2 linked regions of the Saccharothrix espanaensis DSM 44229 genome follow. The protein of the gene in region 2 interacts with the protein of the main gene of each other region in a pairwise test. Links are inferred from orthologs where the notes say so. Each region holds a gene or a part of one and is shown on either strand. Other genes may lie near its edges.

Evidence for each region.
Region 1: the proteins of aceE (region 2) and nth interact in binary tests that used the Escherichia coli proteins (3 or more experiments, as listed by UniProt). The link is inferred for Saccharothrix espanaensis DSM 44229 from one-to-one orthologs.

The regions. Positions count from the first base shown.
Region 1 is NC_019673.1:290,988-299,299, reverse strand. The notes cover bases 1,726-4,506. They hold nth (endonuclease III), read right to left. Parts: upstream 3,610-4,506; coding sequence 2,842-3,609; downstream 1,726-2,841. Other genes in these bases: BN6_RS01450 (Crp/Fnr family transcriptional regulator), read left to right, coding at 4,238-4,506; BN6_RS01455 (hypothetical protein), read left to right, coding at 3,788-4,039; BN6_RS01465 (TlpA family protein disulfide reductase), read right to left, coding at 2,249-2,845; BN6_RS01470 (NUDIX hydrolase), read right to left, coding at 1,726-2,252. Also shown: BN6_RS01480 (methyltransferase domain-containing protein), read right to left, coding at 1-348; BN6_RS01475 (MarP family serine protease), read right to left, coding at 386-1,573; more of BN6_RS01470, read right to left, coding at 1,590-1,725; more of BN6_RS01450, read left to right, coding at 4,507-4,912; BN6_RS01445 (MFS transporter), read left to right, coding at 5,323-6,564; dnaN (DNA polymerase III subunit beta), read left to right, coding at 6,709-7,809; BN6_RS01435 (winged helix-turn-helix transcriptional regulator), read right to left, coding at 8,061-8,312. UniProt on the Escherichia coli protein: DNA repair enzyme that has both DNA N-glycosylase activity and AP-lyase activity. The DNA N-glycosylase activity releases various damaged pyrimidines from DNA by cleaving the N-glycosidic bond, leaving an AP (apurinic/apyrimidinic) site.
Region 2 is NC_019673.1:1,630,630-1,647,232, forward strand. Bases 8,148-11,443 are described here. They hold aceE (pyruvate dehydrogenase (acetyl-transferring), homodimeric type), read right to left. Parts: upstream 11,096-11,443; coding sequence 8,348-11,095; downstream 8,148-8,347. Other genes in these bases: BN6_RS07775 (DUF3052 domain-containing protein), read left to right, coding at 11,390-11,443. In the rest of the region: BN6_RS07740 (alpha/beta fold hydrolase), read left to right, coding at 1-560; BN6_RS07745 (mechanosensitive ion channel family protein), read left to right, coding at 1,037-1,849; BN6_RS07750 (phytase), read right to left, coding at 1,987-3,159; nicotinamide riboside transporter PnuC, read left to right, coding at 3,758-4,381; BN6_RS07760 (ABC transporter substrate-binding protein), read right to left, coding at 4,609-5,832; BN6_RS41670 (substrate-binding domain-containing protein), read right to left, coding at 5,927-7,963; more of BN6_RS07775, read left to right, coding at 11,444-11,821; BN6_RS07780 (peroxiredoxin), read left to right, coding at 11,913-12,377; BN6_RS07790 (hypothetical protein), read left to right, coding at 12,653-12,832; BN6_RS07795 (hypothetical protein), read left to right, coding at 13,128-13,436; lipA (lipoyl synthase), read right to left, coding at 13,469-14,470; BN6_RS07805 (oxidoreductase), read right to left, coding at 14,485-15,405; BN6_RS07810 (hypothetical protein), read right to left, coding at 15,425-15,874; BN6_RS07815 (TetR/AcrR family transcriptional regulator), read left to right, coding at 16,020-16,603. UniProt on the Escherichia coli protein: Component of the pyruvate dehydrogenase (PDH) complex, that catalyzes the overall conversion of pyruvate to acetyl-CoA and CO(2).

The sequences.
Region 1 (8,312 bases), 1.3 Mb from region 2 along the record:
GAACACCGCCGCGGGCGAGTCCACCCGGTGCAGCACCCGGTCCAGCCGGGCCCGGTCCACCATCGCGTCGGCCAGCGGCAGCGCCGCGGCGTCGGCCCGGTGCACGTCGACCGCCGGGTACTCCTCGGTGCGCGCCCGCGCCGCCGCCACCATCTCCGGGTCGGCGTCGATCCCGATCACCCACTCCGCGCCGGTCGCGGCCAGGTCGACCAGGTCCGCGCCCGGACCGCAGCCGACGTCCACCACGGTGTGCCGCCGCCACACGTCCAGCGCGCTGAGCAGCCGTTGCTTGTAGGCCCGTGCGGTGTCGTGCCGGGCCACCGCGTCCAAGTACCCGATCGTGTCCACCCGGCCAGCCAAGCAGCGGGATGTGGAGATCGGGTGATCAGGACGCGCAGGTCTGGGTGGACGCCCGGCGGACCTGGCCGGGGGCGTCGGCGACCTCCTGGGCCACCTCCTGCGCGGTGAGCACGAAACCGGTCTCCTGGTCGTCCACGGCCGCGCCGAAGACCACGCCCATCACCCGCCCCTGCGGGTCGATCAGCGGGCCGCCGGAGTTGCCGCTGCGCACCTTCGCCCGGACCGTGTAGACGTCCCGGGTCACGGTCGCCGCGTCGTAGATGTCCGGGCCGCGCAGCATCGGGATGCGTTCCCGGATGCGCGCCTCGGACGCCGTGTACGGCCCGTCCAGCGGGTAGCCGAGCACGATCCCGTCCTCGCCCTGCTTGATCTCGTCGGTGCGGAACTCCAGCGGCTCGGCCTCCAGGTCCGGCACGGCCAGGACCGCCACGTCGGTCTGCGGGTCGTAGTGCACGACGGTGGCGTCGAACTGGCCGCGCCCGACCTCGACGGTGACCTCGCTGGTCCCGGCCACGACGTGGGCGTTGGTCATCACCCGTTCCGGCGCGATGACGAACCCGGTGCCCTCCAGCGCCCGCGAGCACGACGGCGCGCGCCCGCGCACCTTGAGCACGCTGGGCCGCAGCTTCTGCACGATGGGGTTGGCCGACAGCGCCGGGTCGGGCGGGCCGACCTCCTTGAGCGGCGTCCGGTTGAACGGGTCCATCGCCGCCGGGAAGCCCGACACGTCGAACAGGTTCTGCAGGTCCTGGGAGAGCGTCCGGGCGGCCTGCGGCATGGTGCCGTCGACGGTGGACAGGATCACCGACTGGTTGAGCGCCTTGGCCAGCGACGGCAGGCCGGCGACCATGGTCAGCGGCAGCGCGATCATCCACGCCACCACGAACACCACCGCGCCCTGCACGATCGCGCCCAGCGCGTTGTCCGCGCCGCGCAGCGGGCTGGAGTTGACCTTGGGCTTGATCGTGCGGCCGACGTAGACGCCGAGCGTCTCGCCGAGCGCGACCAGCAGCACCACGATCCCCACCGCGAACACGACCTTGGTGACCACGTTCTCGAACTGGGCGACCACCAGCGGGGCCAGCTGCGTGCCGAGGACCAGACCGATCAGCACCCCGACGAACGCGGGCAGCGCGACGACCATGCCCTGCCGGGCGCCGGAGACCGCGGCGAAGGCGGCCAGCGCAAGGACAAGCAGGTCAACCCAGTTCACGCAGCCCAACCCTCCGTCACGTAGCGCGCAACGCTAGCTCAAGGTCGCGCACGTCGGTCCTGTCCCACGGCTGTTCCCAGCCGCCCAGCGAGAGCAGCCCGTCGAGCAGGCCGGCGGTGAACCCCCACACCAACATGCCAGGTGCGGAGAACGCCGGTCCGCTGTAGCCGGACGGGTGGGTGACCCGGAACCGGTTGGCCGGATCGGCCAGGTGCGCGATCGGCACCCTGGCCACGGCGGCGGTCTCGTTGAAGTCGACCGGCGCGACCGGCGACGGCCGGTCCCAGTGCGCCAGCACCGGAGTGACCACGAACTTCGACACCGGCACGTAGAGGTCGGGCAGCTGGGCGACCGGGCGCACGCCGGAGCGCAGCACGCCGGTCTCCTCGTACGCCTCGCGCAGCGCCGTGTCGACCGGGCCGTCGTCGGTCGGGTCGGCCGCGCCGCCGGGGAACGCCACCTGGCCGGGGTGCGAGCCGAGCGTGTCCGAGCGGCGCAGCAGCAGCACGTCGGGGCCGTTCGGGCCCTCGCCGAACAGCATCAGCACCGCCGCGGCCCGCCCCGCGCCGTCCGCCGGCGGGGAGATCCTGGTGAACCTGCGGGCGTCGATCCCGGCGGTGGCCTTCACCAGCCCGCTCATCCACCCCGGGACGTCCTCCGGGCTCGCCAGCGCGCTCATCCGACCACCTCGCGCACCTGGTCGACGCTGGTCAGCACGGGGTACTTGGTGACCTCGGCCAGCGTGCCGTCGGCACCGACGACGTAGGTCACCGGCATCCCCGGCCTCGGCCGCACGGCCTTGCGCACCGCGTCCTCCTCGCTGAACACGGCCGGCAGGCGCACGTCGAGCTTGCGCAGCAGTTCCAGGCCGTCGCCTTCCTTGCTCTCCACCAGCACGGTCACCACCGGGACCGCGCCCGGTTCGCGCGCGTACGCGTCGAGCACCTTCAGCTCTCCTTGACAGGGAACGCACCAGGTCGCCCAGAAGTTCACCACCGCCCGCCCCGGCAGGGCGGACGCGACGTCGAGCGCGGAGCCGTCGCCCAGGCAGCGGGCGGTCACGCCGCGCAGCACCTCGGGCCCGCCCTCCCCCTTGGGGCACGGCCGCAGCGCCGCCTGCTCGCGCAGCGGGCCCAGGTCCGGTGCCGGTCGGCCGGAGGCGGCCGGTCGGTCCGGCGGCGGGTCGGTGTCCGAGGCGCGCGGCCACAGGGCCACCACCCCGGCCACCGCGAGCACCAGGACGACCGCGGCCCACCGAACTGCCCGGCTCACGCCAGTCTCTCCCCCGCCCGGACCCGTTCGGCCAGCGCGATCAGGTGCGCTGCCTCCTCGCCCTTGACCAGCTTCTCGGCCTTGGCCGGGTCGACCTGGCCGATGCCGTAGGAGGGGCACTGCGGGGCCAGCAGGCACGCGCCGCAGGCGGGCGTGCGGGCGTGGCAGACGCGCCGGCCGTGGAAGATCGTCCGGTGCGAGAGCAGCGTCCAGTCCTTGCGCTCGACCAGTGCGCCGATCGCGTGCTCGACCTTGACCGGGTCCTCCTCCTCGGTCCAGCCCCAGCGGCGGACCAGCCGGCCGAAGTGGGTGTCGACGGTGATCCCGGGCACGCCGAACGCGTCGCCGAGCACCACATTCGCCGTCTTGCGGCCGACGCCGGGCAGCGTGACCAGCTCGGCCAGCGTGCCGGGCACCTCGCCGCCGAACCGCTCGACCAGGGCCGAGCCCAGGCCGATCAGCGAGGTGGCCTTGTTGCGGTAGAAGCCGGTGGAGCGGATGAGCTCCTCCAGCTCGGTGCGGTCGGCGGAGGCGTAGTCGGCGGCCTTCCGGTAGCGCGCGAACAGCGCCGGGGTGACCATGTTCACCCGGACGTCGGTGGTTTGCGCGGACAGCACCACGGCGACCAGCAGTTCCAGCGGTGTCGTGAAGTCGAGTTCGCAGTGCGCGTCGGGGTAACCCTGGTGCAGTACGCGGACCATCCGACGAGCGCGCCGGGTGAGGCCCAGCGGGGTCTCCGGCTTCTTGACCGTGCTGCGAGCCATGGGAGAAGGCTACTGCCACCGACCGACACGCCCGGCCGACCTCACGAATCCGGCCGACCCGGGCACCGCGCGCAACCACCCGGCGGCGGTGCACGTCCACATACAAGACGACCTCGAAGCGGAACAGAGACCCCCTCGGATGCGCGTCCACAAGGGATGCGCAAGGATCGGAGCCATCATGACTGCCTGGTTCGTCATCGCCGTTCCGATCGTGATCATGTTCTTCGCGCTCTTCATGGAGCGCGTTGAAGCCCGCCTGCGCCACGTCGCCGTCCAGGAGGACGAGGTCGAGGAGTTCCTCGAGTCGGCGCGCCCCGACGAGGTCAGGGCGCTCTACGGGCACGGCATCGGCCGCGCGCTGGAGCTGTTCCGGCTGCGCAGGCTGGGCGGTCGTGCGCGGAACCTGCGCCAGCGGCGCACCCGCCGCTAGCGCCGGATCGAACCGGCGAGGCCCGCGGGGTCACCCCCGGTGGGCCTTTTCGGGCTGTCCGGGAGCTGTGCGGCGGCGCGCCGAAAGGCGAACCACCACACAGCGCCTAGACTGCACTCAGTGATCGACGGCAGGCGCTGATCCGCCAGAAGGCGGAACGCGCTCGACCAGCCGTCGCGTCTCGACAGGAGGGACGAGGTGGACGAGACCCTGGCCCGCGCGGGCATTTTCCAGGGGGTTGAACCGGCTGCAGCGGAGGCACTGGCGCAGACGCTGGAGTCCGTTGAATTCCCGCGTGGCCACGTGATCTTCGCGGAAGGCGAGCCGGGCGACCGGCTCTACATCATCCAGTCCGGGAAGGTGAAGATCGGCCGCAAGTCGCCGGACGGTCGGGAGAACCTGTTGGGGATCTTCGGGCCCTCCGACATGTTCGGCGAGCTGTCGATCTTCGACCCCGGTCCGCGCACGTCCACCGCCACCACCGTGACCGAGGTGCGCGCGGTGAGCATGGACCGACCGGCACTGCGGCAGTGGATCACCAACCGGCCGGAGATCGCGGAGCAGTTGCTGCGGGCGCTGGCGCGCAGGCTGCGCCGGACGAACTCCATGCTGGCCGACCTGATCTTCACCGACGTGCCCGGCCGCGTCGCCAAGGCGTTGTTGCAGCTCGCGCAGCGCTTCGGCAGCCAAGAGGCCGGTCTGCTGCGGGTCACCCACGACCTGACGCAGGAGGAGATCGCCCAGTTCGTCGGCGCGTCGCGGGAAACGGTGAACAAGGCCCTGGCCGACTTCGCCCACCGCGGCTGGCTGCGGCTGGAGGGCAAGAGCGTGCTGATCCTCGACCCGGAGCGGCTGGCGCGCCGGGCCCGCTAGGAACTCGGACCGCACCGAGGCGAGTCCTCGAAGGACAACAAGACCGGGCGCCGCCCCCGACGCGGCGCACCGGTCTTGTTGTGCTGCGCGGCCCATCCCCCGACAGACCGCGCTTCTCCACACCTCCGACACCTCAGGCCCCGACCCTCTGGCGCCGGAAGGAGGCTTGGGTACCCCGCCTGACCTCGATCGAAACGGGCCCGTGCGGGTAGTGCCCACGATCGCACGCCACCCACCACCCAACTCAAGCCCGTTCACCCTCAAGGACCTTCTGTTCAGCGCTTTCGTTGCGTGGTTTCACCCGGTCATCCCATTGTTGTGACCGAATCGCAACACAACGGGCCCTGGTGACCGACCACACCGCCGAAAACACTGGTACGGGCGTACCAGTGTGCGGCACACTGGTACGCATGTCCCACTCTGCCCGCCTCTCCGACTACCGCACCGCCCTGACCACCCCCGGCATGCGCGGCCCCGTGGTCGCGTCGCTGCTCGCCCGGCTGCCCATCGCCATGATCGGCCTCTCCCTGCTGCTCTACGTGAAGCTGGAGACGGGCTCGTTCGCCGCGGCCGGTCTGGTGTCCGCGGCGTCGCTGATCGGCGTGGCGGTGGGCTCGATCGTGCAGGGCAGGCTGATGGACCGCTTCGGCCCGACCCGCCCGCTGCTCGGCGCGGTGTCGCTGTTCGCCGTGTTCGTCACCCTCGCCGTGATCGCCGTCGAAGCCCACGCCCCGCTCGGGCTGCTGGTGCCGGTGGCGTTCGCGGTCGGCCTGAACGAACCGATGGTCGGCTCCGCGTCCCGTGCCCTGTGGGCCCGGGTGACGCCGCCCGGCTCGGTCCGGCTCGCCGGGTACGCCTACGAGGCGATCAGCATGGAGGTGTTCTTCATCCTCGGTCCCGGCCTGGCCGGGCTGCTGGTCACCGCACCGTGGGCGGGCACCGGCGTGGTGATCGGCGCGGGCTCGATGGTGGTCGGCGCGCTGTGGTTCGCGCTGAACCCGACCGTGCGCGGCGTGCAGCCGGAGCCCGCCACCCGCAGCCTGCTGGGCGCGCTCGCCTCGCCGGGCATGCGCACGGTGGCCCTGGCCGCGCTGGGCTTCGGCGTGACCATCGGGTTCATCGAGGTCGCGGTGCCGGCGGCGGCCGAGGAAGCGGGCCACTTCGGCCTGGGCGGGCTGCTGCTGAGCCTGTGGTCGGTCAGCTCGGTCCTCTTCGGCGTCCTGTACGCGATGAAGCCGTTCCCCAAGGCCATGCACCTGCGGCTGCCGGTGCTGCTCGGCGGGTTCGCGCTGCTGTCGCTGCTGCTGGCGGTCCCCACCACGCTGATCGGGCTGGGCCTGGCGCTGCTGGTGGTCGGCACCCTGATCACGCCGCAGGCCACCACCCACTCGGCCGCCATCGAGCAGGTCGCCCCGGCGGGCACCGCCACCGAGGCGTTCGGCTGGGTGGTCACCGCGGTCACCGTGGGCCTGGCCGTCGGCCAGTTCTTCAGCGGCCTGCTGGTCGAGTCCAGCGGCACCGGGGCGGCGTTCCTGGCCGCCGCCGCGGCCGGTCTGGCGATCGCCGCGCTGGTCTGGGCGTTCCGCGGCACGGTCGCCGCGGGCGTGCCGCTGCCCCGCCAGGACGAGGTGGAGCTGGCCTCCTCCCGCTGACACCCGGTCCCCCGTGAGGTCGGCCGCCGGCTCCCCCGGCGACCGACCTCGCGGCGTCTTCCCGGTGTCCGCCGGCGTCTTCCGTACGTGGTCTGACCTGCGCTTGAGCACTGATTGTCGGTGCTCGCCGCTACCGTCCCGCCCATGGACCTGACCGCGACCACCGCCGACCTCGCCGCCGCCGCGACCGAGGTGGCCCGCCTGCTGCCGACCAGGGTGCTCGACCCGGTGCTGGCCGGTCTCGTGCTGCGCGCCGGGCCGGCGGGCGTCGAGCTGGTGGGCAGCGACCGGGAGCACGCCGTGCGGCTCTCCCGGCCCGCCACCGTGCACACCGACGGCGCGGTCCTGGTGCCCGCCCGCCGGCTCGCCGACACCCTGCGCGGGCTGGAGGACGACCAGGTCCGGCTGGTCGTGGAGGGCTCCCGGCTGGCCGTGCGCACCAGCGCCGCCCGGTTCGCCCTGCCGCTGCTCGACCTCGCGTCGCACCCCGGCGTGCCGCCGCTGCCGCCGGTGGCCGGCCGGATGCCGTCCGAGGTGCTGGTCGCCGCCCTGACCCCGGTGGCGGGCGCGACCTCGAAGGACGACGCCCTGCCGATCTTCACCGGCGTCCGGATGCTGGCCGTCGGCGACCACCTGGAGATGATCGCCACGGACCGTTACCGGATGGCGTTCGCGACTGTCCCCTGGTCGGCTGAAGGTTCCCTGAACGTCCTAGCTCCCGCCGCTCTATTGGCTGACGTTTCGCGCCTTCCGCAGCACACTGTCGTGACCATCCACGCGGACGACGACCGCATCGCCCTTTCGTGGCCGGGCGGCAGCGTCAGCACCACCCTCCTGGCCGCGCCCTTCCCCGACGACCGAGCCCGCAAACTGCTGGAGGCGATCATCGACAGCACCGTGGTGGTGGAAGCGGACGCCCTGGCGGGGGCGGTCCGCCGGGCGACCCCCTACTCCGGCCCGCACGGCTCCGTGACGTTGCAGGTCGAGGACAGCGAACTGCGGGTGCGCGGCAGCGACCCGCAGACCGGCGAGTCCGAGGAGTCGGTCAAGGCCACCATCGAAGGCAACCGCGTCACCAAGACGTTCCAGGCCAGGTACCTGGCCGACGCCCTCCGGGCGTTCAGCGGCAGGCGGGTGGAACTCCGCATCCAGGACGGCCTGCGCTCGACCGTGCTCACCTCGCAACCAGGAGAGGACGGTGTGGAGCTGAAGTACCTGGTGGTCCCCCTGCGCACGGTCGCCTGACCCGGCAGGGGCCCGGCCCCTCCGCAGCCGAGCCCACGCCACGACGGCACCCCCGGCCCACTCCGCAGGGCCGCCCCCGACTCGCGCGACCGGGACGACCCCCACAACCGAACCAGCCAGGCGCGACAGGGCTCGACGCGACGGGCCCAAGGCGACCCGGCCAGGCGCGACTGGACGGCCGAACTCGACCGCACACCCCACAGCGCCAGGGGCGGGCCGGGTTTGGTGCGGTGCGGTGCGGTGCGGTGCGGTCAGGCTGCGCCCCACTCCCACATGGCGTCCAGGACACCGCGCAAACGTTCGCCGCGTGGCGTGAGCGTGTAGGTCACCCGGGACGGCCAGCCCGGCGTGCGCACGCGCTCCACGACGCCGTGCGCCACGAGCTGCGCGAGGCGGTCCGCGAGCACCTTGTCCGACAGCGCCAACGCCGCCGCCAGCTCCCCGTACCCGCGCGCCCCGCCGAACAGCTCCCGCACCACCAGCGTGGTCCACCGCCCGCGCAA
Region 2 (16,603 bases):
CGCGTGCCGCACAGGACGAACTGGTCTCCGGCGTGTTCAACACCGTCGTCTGCGAGGTCGACTGGCCGACCGAGATCGACACCTACTACGAGGACATGCGGATCTTCCGCGACCGTTACCCGTACGGGTACGGGGTGGTCCGCGCGGCACCCACGACGTGCACGTACCGTTCCTTCACCCCGCCCGAGCCGCCCGTCCGGCTCCACCGCGACGGGTACCCGATCGGGGTGGTGGTGCAGGCGGAGGGTGACACGCAGACCCAGTACGAGAGCGGTCCGGCGATGGCGTCCCGGCTGGGCCACAGCCTGATCACCGTCAAGGACGAGGGCAAGCACGGCGTCTACGGCAGCAGCAACAAGTGCGTCAACACCGCCGTGAACCGCTACCTGGTGGACGGCATCCTCCCGGGCAGCAGTTCCGAGTGCCCCGGCTCGCCCCGTCCCGACGAAACCAAGCCCGGCACGTCCGGGGTCGCCACCGTCCAGTCCTTTCTGGACGAACGCGGCCTGCTCGCGTGGACCAAACCAGGCGCGCCCCGCCCGCCGCGCCCCCGCCCCTGACCGTCGTCCCGGCGCGCCCGCCCGGTCGCCGCATCCCGGCGACCGGGCTTCGCCCTCCAGGGCTTCGCCCGCCAGGCATCGGACCCGGCCCCGCCCGCCAAACACAGCACCGGGCCTCGCCCGCCAGGAAACGCAGCGGCTCCGCCCACCAGACAAGGCACCGGCTCGCCCGCCAGGCAAGCGATCGGGGCTCCGGCCGGCCCAGCGAGCCGCCGCGCGAAGCCCGGCGACCCCTGCGGCGCCGTGGCGGATCGGGCCGCCGCCGCTCGTGCCCCGAAACCGGAAACGCCCGACGCGCTAGAAGCGCATCGGGCGTTTCCCTCTCCCCGGTCCCCACCGGTGATTCCACTCTGGACTGTCCCGGCGATTCGCGCCACGTCAGTCACTCTTTCGTGCCACTGCTTCAGGTTGCCGGGTGATGCCGCCTGGGAAACGATCTCGTCAAGCAACATCGAACGACTTTGAGGAGGGGCGTCGTGGGCTCCCAGATCACCGATGGGCTCGGGCAGGCGTGGGCGATGATCGCCACGTTCGTACCGAAGCTCCTCGGCTTCCTGCTGGTGCTGTTCGTGGGCTGGCTCATCGCGAAGGCGCTCGCCAAGGGAGTCGGGTTCCTGTTGAAGCGGGTGGGCTTCGACCGCCTGGTGGAGAAGTCGGGCCTGGGCGGCGCCATGGCCCAGTCGCCGATCGACGCGTCCGGCCTGATCGTCAAGATCGTCTACTACTTCGTGCTGCTGATCGCGCTGCAGCTCGCGTTCGGCGTGTTCGGCACCGGCAACGCGGTGAGCGCCCTGCTCAACGACGTGATCGCGTACCTGCCGCGGATCGTCGTGGCGATGGTGCTCGTGCTGGTCGCCGCGGCGATCGGCAAGGCGCTGCGCGGCCTGGTCACCGGCGCGCTCGGCAACCGGCCGTACACCAAGGCGCTCGGCGGCATCACCTACGGCTTCATCGTCGCGCTCGGCGTGATCGCCGCGCTGAACCAGCTCGGCATCGCCGTCTCGGTCACCATGCCGGTGCTGATCACCGTGCTGGCCACGGTGGCCGGCGTCATCGTGATCGGTGTCGGCGGCGGCCTGGTGCGGCCGATGCAGCAGCGGTGGGAGGGCTGGCTCCAGCGGATGCAGCAGGAGACGGCCGGCCACGCCCCCGCGCCGCGCCAGTCGCAGGACCCGGTGGCACCGCCCCGTCCGACGGCCTCCGCGACGGCCCGGCCGACCTCCCGCCAGGGCCCGGTCGACCCGCCGACCCCGCCCGCCGGCATCCAGATGCCGCAGACGGACCGCTGATCCGCCCGTCCGCGAAGTACACGAACAGTTGAACAAGGAGCCCCGCCCATCCCGGGCGGGGCTCCTTGTTCAACGACTGGCCGACCCCGAACTCCCCGCTCTCGCTCTTCGCGACCGGCGGATGTCCGATCGACGGATCAGTCCACGGTCTTCAGCACGTCACCCCAGCTCACGTAGGAGAACCCGGTGGTGGGCAGGTCCCCGGACGCCGGTCGTCGTTCGCCGTCGTGCACGACCAGCAGTCCGCGCCGGAACTCGCCGCCCAGGTCGGCCGTCACGACCTGCGCCCCGTCCGAGTGCTCCACGGAGTCGTTGCCCCGCCCGGCGCCCACCGTGAACGTCCCCGCGTACCGGTTGCGCCCGGTCCGCTCGTAGGCCACGAACCGCGAGTCACCTTGGCTGGACGCCAGCAGGTACCCGTCGCCCACGGTCAGCCCCTCGGCGTCGGCGGTCAGGTGTCGTCCGCCGTACCCAGGGTCGATCCCGGACACCGAGCACTCCTCGGTTTCCGGGTCGTACGTCTGCGGCACGCCGTAGGACCGCACCCGGTCGATCAGCACCGGTGGCCCGAAACCGTCGGCCTGCAACGGGATCCGCCAGATGCCGACGTCCTCCTGCGCCGCGTACAGCACGCCGTGCGCGGAGTCCACGACCATGCCCTCCGGCTGTGGTCCCTCGCCCGGCTCGCCGCACGGCGTCCACGTCGTCCCGTCCGGCAGCGTAAACTGCCGGGGCAGGTCCACAGTGGACACGACGCGCGTGCCGACCGACCCGCCCGCCGCCGGGACAACGTGCAGCAGCGCGACCCGGGTCTCGCTGCGCCGGTTCGTCACCACGACCGGCGTGCGCCCGACGAACCCGGACGCCAGCCCGTACGCCGTGTGCTGCTCGTCCACCTCCGCCTCGGACGCGGAGAACACCGGGCGCGCCGCCGGGTCCGTCACGTCCCGCACCACGGAGGCACCGGCCGCCGACCCGCGACCGTCCACTTCGTACACCCGGATCCGGTCCCGACCCCGGTCGCTGACGAACGCCAGGTCACGGGCCCGTCCGCCGACCAGGACCTTGCTCAGCACGTCCACGTTGTTGAACCGGCCGGGCTTGGCGTCCGGCGTCGGTGCGGCGGGTGCCGGGTAGAGGCCGAGCGTGCGCCCCTTCAGGTCGAACGCGGCCAGCCCGCCCTCCTTCAACGCCCCGAGCACCACGCTGCGCTCGGCGACGCGCGGGTGCACCCAGATGGCCGGGTCGTCCGCGTCCGCGTTCGCGGGCACGCCCGCTCCGTCGTCCACGAACGCACGGGTCTGCGCCACCGGCACAACCACATTCCCCGACCCCGACCCAGCCCCCGATCCGGACCCAGCCCCCCATCCGGACCCAGCCCCCGATCCGGACCCAGCCCCCGATCCGGACCCAGCCCCCGATCCGGACCCAGCCCCCGATCCGGACCCAGCCCCCGATCCGGACCCAGCCCCCGATCCGGACCCAGCCCCCGATCCGGACCCAGCCCCCGATCCGGACCCAGCCCCCGATCCGGACCCAGCCCCCGATCCGGACCCAGCCCCCGATCCGGACCCAGCCCCCGATCCGGACCCAGCCCCCGATCCGGACCCAGCCCCCGATCCGGACCCAGCCCCCGATCCGGACCCAGCCCCCGATCCGGACCCAGCCCCCGATCCGGACCCAGCCCCGGACCCGGGCCCGGCTCCCGCCCCGGACGCCGGGACGGGGACGGCGGCGACAAAGAGAGCAACCAGAGCCAAAGCGACGGTTCTCATGCGGTGGGAAGGTAGGCCCCGGTGATGTACTCCGGCTGAAGTCAAGGTGTCCACGAGGGCTGTGGTCAGCGTTACGTCGGGAATCCGATGACGGGGCCGGGTGTTCCCCGCGAAGAGACGATGGGAGAGCGCGATGCGGGCCCTGATGGACCACGGCTTCACCATGTTCGGCCAGTTCGTGTCTTACGCCGAGTTCATCGGTCAGGTGTTCGCGCTGGTCGTGGTGTACCTGGCGCAACGCCGGACGCTCTGGACGTGGCCCGTGCAGCTCGTCTCCGTCACGCTGCTCTTCGTCGTCTACATGTCCGCCCACCTCGGCGGCACCGCCGCGCGGCAGGTCGTGATCGCGCTGATCACCGTGTACGGCTGGTGGGCGTGGACCCGGCGGCGCGACCCGGTGTTCGGCGTGGTCGTCCGCAAGGGCACGCTCTGGGAGCGGCTGGCCGTGGTGGCGGTCTTCGTCGTCGGCACGACGGGGTTCGCGCTGGCGCTGACGGCGCTGGACGCCTCGCGCGCCCCGTGGCCGGACGCGGCGATCTTCGTCGGCACCGTCCTGGCGTTCGCCCTCCAGGGTCTTGGCCTGGTGGAGTTCTGGCTGGTCTGGCTCGTGGTGGACGCGATCGGCGTCCCGCTGCAACTCGACGCCGGCCTGTACTTCAGCGCCGCCGTCTACTCGGTGTTCGCCGTCCTCGTGGTCCGCGGCTGGATCGACTGGAACCGCGAAGCCAAACGAGCCGCCCTCGCCGCAACCCGCTGACCCCTCCCGCGCTCCGCCTGCCCTCGCGCTCGCCCGACACCGCCCGCGCTCGCCCGACACCGCCCGCGCTCGCCCGACACCGCCCGCGCTCGCCCGACACCGCCCGCGCTCGCCCGACACCGCCCGCGCTCGCCCGACTCGTTCGCCTGACCCCCGTGTTCGCCTGACCTTGCCGGAAGCCGCGAGCGTCGGTGTCCCGCGAACCGGTGCCACGCTGACGAGCGTGGTCAGCGGCCGCTCTTCGCGCGGGTGACGTCGGCCGCGAGCTGTCTCAGCTCCGCCTCCAGCGAGCCCGGGTTGCGCAGACTGGCGTGCACCGCCCCCTGCACCACCCGCGTCACCTCGTCGTAGTGCGCCGACCGCGGCCGGTTGCGGGCGTTCTCGACCGCTGTGCGGAGCACGCCCAGGTGCGGCAGGCGCGCGTTCAGCTCCGGTTCCCGGTACAGCGCGCGCAACGTCGGCGGGTACCCGGCCTGCTCCAGCAGTGCCCGCTGGCTGTCCTCGTCGGTCAGGAACCGGATGAACTTCCGCGCCGTGGCCTGGTGCTTCGAGCACCGCGACACCGCGACGTTCCACCCGCCCAGCGCGCCCGGTCCGGGCAGCGCCGCCATCTTGAACCTGCCCTTGAGCGGCGACGACTCCAGCAGCACCCGCGCGTACGGCCAGTTGCGCAGGAACAGCGCCCGGCCCTCCATGAACTCCTTGAGGCTGTCGGACTCCTTGTAGGTCAGCGCCTCCGGTGGGATCCACCCCTCCTCGACGCCCCGGACCAGCGTGCCGATCCCGGCCCGCACCTCCGGCGAGTCCCAGCGCACGTCGGCGTCGCCCCCGTGCGCCCATATCGCTTCCAGGGCGTTCACCGTCAGCCCCTCGTACCGGTCGAGCTGCCCGACGTACCCGGCCAGCCCGTGCTCCGGGCCCAACCGCTCGGCCATCCGCTCCAGCTCCGGCCACGTCGTCGGCCATCCGAGGCCCTTGCCGGACAGCACGTCGGACCGGTAGTAGAGCACTCCGACGTCGGCCCGCCACGGCACCGCCCACAGCCGACCGCGCTCGTCCACCGTCGAGGCCACGGCCGCCGACAGGTACCGGTCCATCCCGAACTCGTCGGGCGTCAGCGGGGCCAGGTAACCCGATTCGGCGAACTCCGCCGTCCACACCACGTCCAGCGTCATCACGTCGTAGCACTGCGCCTGCACGTCACCCCGTGCGCCGACGAGGTCTTGCGCGCGGGCCATCAGCTGGGCCCGGTAGGCGTCCGTGGGCGACGGCAACGGCAGGTAGGTCACCTGTTGGTGTCGGCCGGCCTGGGCGTTCCACTGGTCCACCCGCAGCTTGATCTGCCGGTTCGACAGGTCCTGGCTGTCCACGAACGTGATCCGCCCTTGGCCGTTGCGCACCGGGTCCACCACCGGCGCGGCACACGCCGCCACCACAACCCCGACCACCACCACCCACCACCACGCGCCCGCACGCTTCCCAAGACCCCGCCAAGCCGCACGCTTCCCGAACCTCCGCGAAGCCACGCGCTCCCCGAACCGCCACCTAGCCACGCGCGCCCCACAATCCGTCCGCCACCAGGTCCAGAGCCCGGTCCACGTCCTGTTCGGCGAAGCAGTTGCCCCGGTACGCGGCCCGGAAGACGCCCAGTTGGCTGACCGCCGAGCACGCCCCGGCCGCGAACCCGACCCCGTACACGGTCACCGGTGAGGCCAGCACCGCCGGGCGTTCCGTCGCGGCCGTCGTGGTGTCGCTGAGGATCACGATCGGCTGGTCCGCCCCGTGTTCGGCGACGCCGCGCTCCACGACGCCCGCCAGCTCGCCGGGCCCGAACGGCAGCAGCCGCACCTCGCCGCGCGGTCCGATCCGCTCGGTGAGGCGCTCGGCCAGCCGTCGCGCCCGCTCCGACCCGTCGACCGCGAGCACCACCCGGGTCGGCCGGTCGGCGGCCTGCCACGCCGCGCGCACCGCCGCCGCGTCCACCCGCACCGGCAGTTCCGGCTGCCGCTCGGGCCGGATGCCGTCGTGCGTCTCGGGCGTCCAGTCCCGGTCGCGGAAGCCGGCGTGCCGGAACGCCTCCTGGGCGGGCGGGTCCAGCAGGTGGTCCCGGAACCGCTCGACCACCGCGTCCCGCCGCACGTTGCGCGGCCGGTCGTGCCGGCCGATCGACACGAACGGGTGGTTCAGGTGCACGGTGCCCTCAGCCGGGTAGACCGGCTGGAGGCAGGTCAGGTCGCGGATCGCCTTCTCCGAGCCGAGCACGGCCAGGTCGGCGGCCGGGCACGCGTCGCCGGGCTCCGCCGCCGTGCGCAGCACCACGTCCCGCAGCCGGCGGGCCACGTCCGGGCCGGCCAGCACCGTCGCGTCCAGCACCTCGCCGCCCAGTTCGGCCCGCGCCAGGGCGACCGCCGCCGCCAGGCCCGCGCCCGTCGTGGCCGCGTCGACCGGCGCGAGGGTCCGGAACGCGGCCAGCTCGCGCCACTCGAACGTGCGGTCCCGTGCCCGGTCCGGGGCGACGCCGAGGACCAGGGGCGAGTACGCCACCGGCCCGCGGTCGGCCAGTTCCACGTCCGTGCGCCCGCTGCCCGCGAGGATGCCGCGCACCTCGTCCACCTCCCACCGGGTGTCCGGCAGCCACACGTGCGGCTCGGGGCTCAGCGCGGCCACGTCGCCGTCCGGCCACCCCCGGCCCAGCGCCGCCACGCTCCACTCGGACACGCCCACCGCGACGTGCGCGTTCACCTGCTTGCACCCGGACGCGTCGAACGTCCGCGACCGGTCCTCGAACTCGGCCACCAGCGTCCGCACCACGTCCGCCTTCTCCTCCGACGTGAGAACGTTGAGCTGCACCGGGTCCGGGCACGGCAGCTCCGGCGCGGGCGCGCCCAGCAGCGCGTCGCAGGACAGCGGGGCGACCAGCAGCACCGCCAGCGCCGGCACCGCCCACCGGATCCGCGGCAGCGCCGGGCGGGTCCGGGCCCGCTGCGGCGTGCGCGGGTGGTCGGGCCGGCCGATCCACGCCGTGCCGTGGACCTCTTTCACGTCCACCGTGACCCGCCGGTACGAGTCCGGGTCGCAGCCCGCGTCCTGCCGGATCACGTCCTGGTAGAACCGGTCGGACACGATCAGCGCCAGCTCGCCCGGCCGGCGCTTGAGCTCCTCGCGCAGCGCGGCGCAGTCCAGCAGCCGGAACGCCAGCACCAGCCCGGCGCCCATCACGCCGTTGCCGTCGTTGAGCACCTCGCCCGCGGTGATCGCGGCGCGCAGCCGGATGCCGGTCTGCGGCCGGAACATCGCGTTGTACCGGCGCAACTGGCCGACCAGGGCGTGCGGCAGCGCGCTGACCACCCGGCTGTTCGGCACCCCGGCGGGCACCAGCACGAACAGCCCGTCGCCGCGGTCCTCGTGGTAGGTGCCGTCCCAGTCGTCGCCCCACGGCACGCCGCACTCGGCGAACGCGGCCTCCAGCGCCCCGTACAGCCCGTGCCGGACCGCCCGCTGCTGGCTGAGGCCGAGCGCGCCGAACCCCGAGACGTCCACCGCCAGCATCGTCCGGTGGACCGCGGGCCGCGGCGTCCCCATTGCCCCCCTCGTCGGAACTCTCCCACCCGATTGTATGACCCGGATCACAGTCGCGCGGGGTGGAACGACGCGAACGGTCGCCACCCGACCCGCCGGGCGCACCTGACCGCCGCTGAGAGGCCCGTGGCGGTCCGGACCCCTCCCCGGGTCCACTCCCGCCGCCTCGCGAAGCCTGAGCGCCTCCCAGGGGCCACCACGGGCACCACGCGGCCGCTCCCCGCCCGGTCCCACCCCGCTGAGATCCGTGACGCAGATCGTAGGAGCGCGCACCGCCCGCCAACCCGCAAAAAGGCGCGTGGGGCCCGACCCGATCGGGTGGAGCCCCACACGCCCTTCGTCACAACCCGCCCGCGGGCCGACCTTCCGCCCAGCCGCGGGGTGCGGTTACGCCAGGCCGGCGTCCGAGGTGGACGGGCCGGCCGCGTTCACGTCGTCCAAGCGGTACTTGCGCGCCGCCTGCACCACGAGCGACTGCTGGACCTCGCCGCGCTTGGCGAGTGCCGCCAGCGTGGCGACCGTGATCGACTCCGCGTCGACCAGGAAGTGCCGCCGGGCCGCCGGCCGGGTGTCGGAGAAGCCGAAGCCGTCCGTGCCCAGCGTCGTCATGTCGGTCGGCACGTACGGCCGGATCAGGTCCGGCACGGCCGTCATCCAGTCGGACACCGCGACCACCGGGCCGGCCGCCTCCGCCAGCACCTGCGTCACGTAAGGCACCCGCGGCTCCTGGTCGGGGTGCAGCAGGTTGTGCCGGTCCACCTCGACCGCCTCGCGGCGCAGCTCGGAGTACGACGTCGCGGACCAGACGTCGGCCTGCACGCCCCACTCCTCGGCCAGCAGCCGCTGCGCCTTGAGCGCCCACGGCATCCCCACGCCCGAGGCCAGCACCTGCGCGCGCGGGCCCGTGCCGGCCGCCACCTGGTAGCGGTACAGGCCCTTGAGCAGGCCCTCCACGTCCAAGTCCGCCGGCTCGGCCGGCTGCTGGTAAGGCTCGTTGTACACGGTCATGTAGTAGAAGATGTTCTCGGCGTTCTCGCCGTACATCCGCCGCAGGCCGTCCCGCACGATGTGCGCCACCTCGAACGACCACGCCGGGTCGTAGGCGACCACCGCCGGGTTGGTGTGCGCGAGCAGCAGCGAGTGCCCGTCGGCGTGCTGGAGGCCCTCGCCGGTCAGCGTGGTGCGGCCCGCCGTCGCGCCCAGCACGAAGCCGCGCGCCATCTGGTCGGCCGCCGCCCACAGGCCGTCACCGGTGCGCTGGAACCCGAACATCGAGTAGAAGATGTAGATCGGGATCATCGGCTCGCCGTGCGTGGCGTAAGACGTGCCCGCCGCGGTGAACGACGCCGTCGAGCCGGCCTCGTTGATGCCCTCGTGCAGGATCTGGCCCTGCTCGGACTCCTTGTACGCCAGCATGAGCTGCGCGTCCACGGACGTGTAGAGCTGGCCGTTCGGGTTGTAGATCTTCTGCGCCGGGAACATCGAGTCCATGCCGAACGTGCGCGCCTCGTCCGGGATGACCGGCACGATCCGGTTGCCGATCTCCGGGTCCTTGGCCAGGTCGCGGACCAGCCGGACGAACGCCATCGTGGTGGCGACCTCCTGCTTGCCCGAGCCGCGCCGGATCACGTCGTAGACCTTGTCACCGGGCAGCACCAGCGCCTTGGCCTTGGTGCGGCGCTCCGGCACGTAGCCGCCGAGCTGCTTGCGGCGCTCCAGCAGGTACTGGATCTCCGGGGAGTCCTGGCCGGGGTGGTAGTACGGCGGCAGGTACGGGTCGAGGTCGGCGTCCGCGATCGGGATGCGCAGGCTGTCGCGGAACAGCTTCAGGTCCTCGTGGGTCATCTTCTTCATCTGGTGCGTGGCGTTGCGCCCGGCGAAGTGCGGGCCCAGGCCGTAGCCCTTGATGGTCTTGGCGAGGATGACCGTCGGCTGGCCGTGGTGCTCGGTGGCCGCCTTGTACGCCGCGTAGACCTTGCGGTAGTCGTGACCGCCGCGCTTGAGGTTCCACACCTCGTCGTCGGTCATCGGCGCGACCAGCTCCTTGGTCCGCGGGTCGCGGCCGAAGAAGTGCTCCTTGACGTACGCGCCGTCGTTGGCCTTGTAGGTCTGGTAGTCGCCGTCCGGCGTCTGGTTCATCAGGTTGACCAGCGCGCCGTCGCGGTCCGCGTGCAGCAGCGAGTCCCACTCGCGGCCCCAGATGACCTTGATGACGTTCCAGCCGGCGCCCCGGAAGAACGCCTCCAGCTCCTGGATGATCTTGCCGTTGCCGCGGACCGGGCCGTCGAGGCGCTGCAGGTTGCAGTTGACCACGAAGGTCAGGTTGTCCAGCTGCTCGTTCGCGGCGATCTGGAGCAGGCCGCGCGACTCCGGCTCGTCCATCTCGCCGTCGCCCAGGAACGCCCAGACGTGCTGGTCGGAGGTGTCCTTGATGCCCCGGTCGCGCAGGTACCGGTTGAACCGGGCCTGGTAGATCGCGTTCATCGGGCCCAGACCCATGGAGACGGTCGGGAACTCCCAGAAGTCCGGCATCAGCCGCGGGTGCGGGTAGGACGGCAGGCCGCCGCCGGGGCCCGCGTGCGAGTACTCCTGGCGGAAGCCGTCGAGCTGCTCGGCCGAGAGCCGGCCCTCCAGGAACGCGCGCGCGTACACGCCGGGGGAGGCGTGGCCCTGGATGAACACGTGGTCGCCGCCGCCGGGGTGGTCCTTGCCGCGGAAGAAGTGGTTGAAGCCGACCTCGTAGAGGCTCGCCGACGAGGCGTAGGTCGAGATGTGGCCGCCCACGCCCACGCCGGGCCGCTGCGCGCGGTGCACCGTCATGGCCGCGTTCCACCGGATCCACGCCCGGTAGCGGCGCTCCACCTCTTCGTCGCCGGGGAACCACGGCTCACGCTCGGTGGCGATCGTGTTGACGTAGTCCGTGCTGGTCAGCGACGGTACACCGACGTGGCTCTCCCTCGCCCGCTCGAGCAGCCGCAGCATCAGGTAGCGGGCCCGCTGCTGCCCGCCGCCCTTGAGCGCGGCGTCGAAGGACTCCAGCCACTCCGCGGTCTCCTCCGGGTCGATGTCCGGGAGGTGGGCTGCCAGACCGTCACGGATGACGTGCACCCGTTCGGGAGTGTTCTGGGGGCTCAAGGGATCTCCTCGTTCCGGGGTCTCTGACTCCCATCGTCGCCCGAGGCACCCGATCCGGGCAGTGCTACCCGTGAGTAGTTCTGGATCGTGTCTCTCGCGCGCGCGAATAGGAGGTATGTACAGCGTGCCTCATCCGGATGGTGGAACGCATCCCGGGGTACCCGATGCGGCGTGTCCCGCCTGTTACGGTTGCGCTTGGCAGGTCCGACAGTGTTCGCTAACCGCGACTGGTAGTGACATCGCGCGGCAGTCGAACCCGGCTGCCGCTCTTGTGTACTTGGAGGAGTGGAAGCCGTGGTCGCCGCGGAAGACGCCGGCAAGATCGGTGTCGCCGACAGGCTCGGGATCGATCCGGGCAGCGTGGTCCAGGAGATCGGCTGGGACGAGGACGTCGACGACGACCTGCGTGCCGCGATCGAAGAACGCGTCGGCGGTGAGCTGCTCGACGAGGACTCCGACGAGGTCATGGACGTGGTCGTGCTGTGGTGGCGCGACGACGACGGTGACCTGACCGACGCCCTGATCAGCGCCACCACGTCGCTGGCCGACGAGGGCGTGATCTGGGTCCTGACGCCCAAGACCGGGCGCGAGGGTCACGTCGAGCCCAGTGAGATCGCCGAGAGCGTGTCCACCGCGGGGCTCGCCCAGACCTCCAACATCACCGTGAGCCCGGACTGGACGGCCACCAGACTGGTGTCGCCGAAGTCGGCCAAGACGAAGCGCTGACCACGTCCCGACCGCGCGGCCGCTAGGCTCGACGGCGGGCTCCGCAGGTGTGGAGCCCGTCTTGTCGGGCGGGTGCGCGGAAGGGTGTGGCATGGCGGTCGAGGTCGGTTCGGAGGCTCCGGACTTCACGCTCAACGACTACAACAAGCAGCCGGTGGCGCTGTCGTCGTTCCGCGGCGAGCGCAACGTGCTGCTGGTGTTCTACCCGTTCGCGTTCAGCGGGATCTGCACCGGCGAGCTGTGCCAGGTGCGGGACGAACTGGCGGCGTACGAGGACGAGAACGTGCAGGTCCTCGGGGTGTCGGTGGACACGCCGTTCAGCCTCAAGGCGTGGGCCGAGCAGCAGGGCTACCCGTTCCCGCTGCTGTCGGACTTCTGGCCGCACGGCGCGGTCGCGGCCGAGTACGGCGTGTTCAACGAGACCGCGGGCCTGGCCAACCGCGGCACGTTCCTGATCGACACCGCGGGTGTGGTGCGCTACGCCGAGGTCAACGCGCCCGGCGAGCCGCGCGACCAGGAGGCCTGGAAGAAGGCAGTGGCCGCGCTGAAGTCCTGATAGCGTTTCCGGCGCCGTCCCCCGTCGGGGCCGGCGTCCCCGGGCGTGTAGCTCAGCGGAAGAGCACTCGGTTTACACCCGAGCGGTCGCAGGTTCGAATCCTGTCGCGCCCACCACTGTGTGCAGGTTCACAGACAACCCCCGAATATGATCGAAATCTGGCCGTAATCCGTCCGGTGGGTCACTGCGAACGATTCCGCTATCGCCTGCTCAATCATTCGGGATTCCACTATCAGGGCATTGCGTGACCGTCTGCCTGCCGGGACGCTGGACTCATGCACAAGCCGGAGCTACACGTCAAGCTCCCGTCGGGCCTGCCGACCGAGAGCTACGAGGGCATCCGGCAAGCCGTCGCCAGCCTGCTGGAACTCTGGGGAGTCCAGGACGCGGGAACCCGATTGATCAGCACGGAAGTCGAGTCGACCGCGATCACCACAAACGGAACCACCGAGTAGTGAAATCGCGGTGGCCGGGTGGTGAACGTCGTCGCGGACAACCGCGATCGCGCATTCTCGGGCCGCTCCCACCGCCTCGTTGTGATCGGTTTCACCTGGGTTCTGGATCGCCCGTTTCGCCGCTGACCGCAGCAGGGCGCGACGAGCCTGTGCGACGAGCCGAGGCGAGGCGAGACGGGGCGGGAAGGGACGGGACGGGGCCGGGCTCGGTGAGGCGTTCCGCGGGCGCGGCGGGGAGACGAGTCAGGGGTCTGATCCCCTGGGCCGAGGAACGCCCGACCCGTAGCTTGTCGCCATGTCGCCCAGGACGGTCGCCGTGGTGGTGGGGGTCGCGTTCCTGTCGGCGGGGCTGCTGATCCTGCTCCTGCCGTCGACCACGAGTTCGCCCGCCGGGTTCCCGGTGGCCTGCGGCAACGGCGTCGGGCTCGGGTTCGACGCGGTGGCGGTCAAGGCGCAGGGCGCCGCGCTGGTCGAGATCTGCGCCCGGCTGCGCGCCGGCCGGCTCGGCTGGGCGGTGCCGGTCCTCGTGGTCGGCGCGCTGGTCGCGGTGGGCGGCCTGGTCGTGCGGCGGAGGTCGCCCGGACAGCACGAACGCCCGGCCTGATCGAGGCCGGGCGTCCGTCGGACGAGTGGGGACTAGCGGGCGAGCAGGGAGGTGATCTCCTGTGCCGCGCTGCCCGCCTCCAGCAGGTGGTGCAGGTTGTCCGGGAGCACGTCACCGCGCTTCTGCACGGCCTGCGCGTAGAGCCTGCCCGCGCGGTACGAGGAGCGGACCAGCGGCCCGGCCATCACCCCGGAGAAGCCGATGCCCTCGGCGGTCTCCTTGTGGGTCACGAACTCCTCGGGCTTCACCCAGCGCTCGACCGGGTGGTGCCGGGGCGACGGGCGCAGGTACTGGGTGATCGTGATGATCTCGCAGCCCGCCTCGTGCAGGTCGCGCAGCGCCTCGGCGACCTCCTCCGGGGTCTCGCCCATGCCCAGGATCAGGTTCGACTTGGTGACCAGGCCGGCCTCGCGGGCCTTCGTGATCACCTCCAGCGACCGCTCGTAGCGGAACGCCGGGCGGATGCGCTTGAAGATCCGCGGCACGGTCTCCAGGTTGTGCGCGAGCACCTCGGGCCGGGACTCGAACACCTCGGCCAGCTGCTCGGGCACCGCGTTGAAGTCCGGGATCAGCAGCTCGACGCCCGTGCCGGGGTTGAGCGCGTGGATCTGCCGGACGGTCTCGGCGTAGAGCCACGCGCCGCCGTCGGCCAGGTCGTCCCGGGCCACGCCGGTCACCGTCGAGTACCGCAGGCCCATCGCCTGCACGGACTCGGCCACCCGGCGCGGCTCGTCGCGGTCCAGGTCGGCGGGCTTGCCGGTGTCGATCTGGCAGAAGTCACACCGCCGGGTGCACTGCTCGCCACCGATCAGGAAGGTGGCTTCGCGGTCTTCCCAGCACTCGTAGATGTTGGGACAGCCGGCCTCTTCGCACACCGTGTGCAGGCCCTCGCGTTTGACCAGGCCCTTGAGCTCCCGGTACTCGGGGCCCATCTTCGCCTTGGTCTTGATCCACGAGGGCTTCTTCTCGATGGGCGTTTGACTGTTGCGGACTTCTAGTCGCAGCAGCTTCCGACCCTCAGGTACGACGGTCACCTGCCAACCCTACGTCACGAGGGGTCGGGCGTGACGCCCGTGAGTTCGGCGGTCAGGTCCCACAACCGGCTGGCCGCGAGTTCGTCCCGGGAGGCCGCGGTGGAGCCGGCGCGGGCGGGGTGGCCGCGCATGCCGCGGAACCCGCCGGGGCCGTAGTAGCCGCCGCCCTCAACGCCGGGCGACGTCGCGGCGTAGAGCTGCGGCAACGCGCCCATCGCGACGTTCTGGGAGATCAGCGCGGTGATCTTCGCGCCCACGGTCAGCAGCGGGTTGCGGTGCGCGCGGGCCATCGTGGAGCTGAGTTCGGTGACGGTCAGGCCGGGGTGCGCGGCGACGGACGTCACGTCCGCGCCCGTCGCCCGGCAGCGCCGGTCGAGCTCCCTGGCGAACAGCAGGTTGGCCAGCTTGGACTGCCCGTACGCGCCCCACGCGGAGTACTTGCGCACCTCGTAGTTCGGGTCGGCCAGGTCCACCGCGCCCTGCTGGTGGGCGAGGCTGGACACGGTGACCACGCGGGCCCCCGGCGTCGCGCGCAGCAGCGGCATCAGCCGCCAGGTCAGCGCGGCGTGGCCGAGGTGGTTGGTGCCGAACTGGCGCTCGAAGCCGTCGACGGTGCGCTCCTGCGGGCACGCCATCACGCCGGCGTTGTTGATCAGCACGTCCACCCGGTCGGCGCGGTCGCGCACCTCGGCGGCGGCGTCGCGGACCGAGGTGAGGTCGGCCAGGTCCAGCGTGAGCAGTTCCGCCTCGCCGCCGCCCGCGAGCACGCGCTCCAGTGCGCGCTGCCCGCGTTCGGTGGACCGGCAGGCCATCAGCACCCGGGCGCCCTTGGCGGCCAGCACCTCGGCGGTGCGCAGGCCGAGCCCCGAGTTCGCCCCCGTCACCAGCACGGTGCGGCCGGTCTGGTCGGGGATGTCCGCTTCGGTCCACTTCATGGTGACCACCTAACCGGCGTCAGGCGCTCTTGGCGAGCTTGCGCGGCTGGGCCGGCGCGTCCGGGCCGGTGCGGATCAGCGTGGCGAACGCCGCGCCGACCCGGGTGATCTCGTCGCTCGGCTCGGACAGCTCGGCCAGGCCCGCGGTGAGCGCCAGCAGGCGCTGCTCGCGCTCGACGGCGTCGGTGGCGGTCAGGTGCTCGTCCAGCACGGCGCGCAGCACGGGCTGCTGGGCGGCCAGGGTGCGCCACGTGCGGGTGACGATCTCCACGCGGTCGTCGTCGCTGTTCTCCAGCGCGACGCCGAGCCGGCCGGTGAGCTGCTGCATCCACCGGTAGTGCAGGGCCAGCAGGAGCTCGTCCTCGGTGGCGAACAGGGCGCGGTCGAAGGTCAGGGGAGCCGCGGGGGCCGCGGTGCGGAGCACGGCGTCCAGAGCGTCGCGCCGCCGGTAGAAGTCGTTCCAACTCATGATCACGCCTCCCTCTCGGTGGTCGGCCCGGTCGGTGACCGGCGTCATACCCCAGGTCTTTGGCATACCGCCGGTATGGCCGATGGGGCGAACATACCACGGGTACGTACCGTCGGTATGTCGTACGGTTGTGAACGTGGTGACAGTGCGGTCGAGGCGTGTCGATTACTCCGAGTCCACGAGGCAGGCCCTCGTGGACAGTGCCGTGGAGCTGTTCACCAAACGCGGCTACGCGGGCACGTCGCTCGACGAGGTGGCCAAGCGGGCACGGCTGACCAAGGGCGCGCTGTACCACCACTTCAGCGGCAAGCAGGCGTTGTTCGAGGCGGCCTTCGACTCGGTCGAGAACGCGTTCATGCGCAAGCTCGGCGAGATCGTCAGCGCGCCCGGGGACCCGTGGGACACCGCGATCGCCGGGCTGCGGGCGTACGTGCGGGTCTGCCTGGAGCCGTCCTACCAGCGGATCGTCATCCACGAGGCGCCGGTGGTGATGGGCTGGGAGCGGTGGCGCGAGGCGGAGGAGCACTTCAGCTACGGCCTGCTGCGCTCGACCATCGAGGTGCTGATCACCAGCGGCGAGCTGGAGCAGCTGCCGGTGGAGACGATGGCCCGGCTGCTGTTCGGGGCGCTGTCGGCGGGCGCGAGTACGATCGCCGGCGCGGCCGACCCGCGCAAGGCGAGCGCCGAGGTCGAGCGCACCATCGTCCGGGTGGTCGAGGGCCTGCGGGT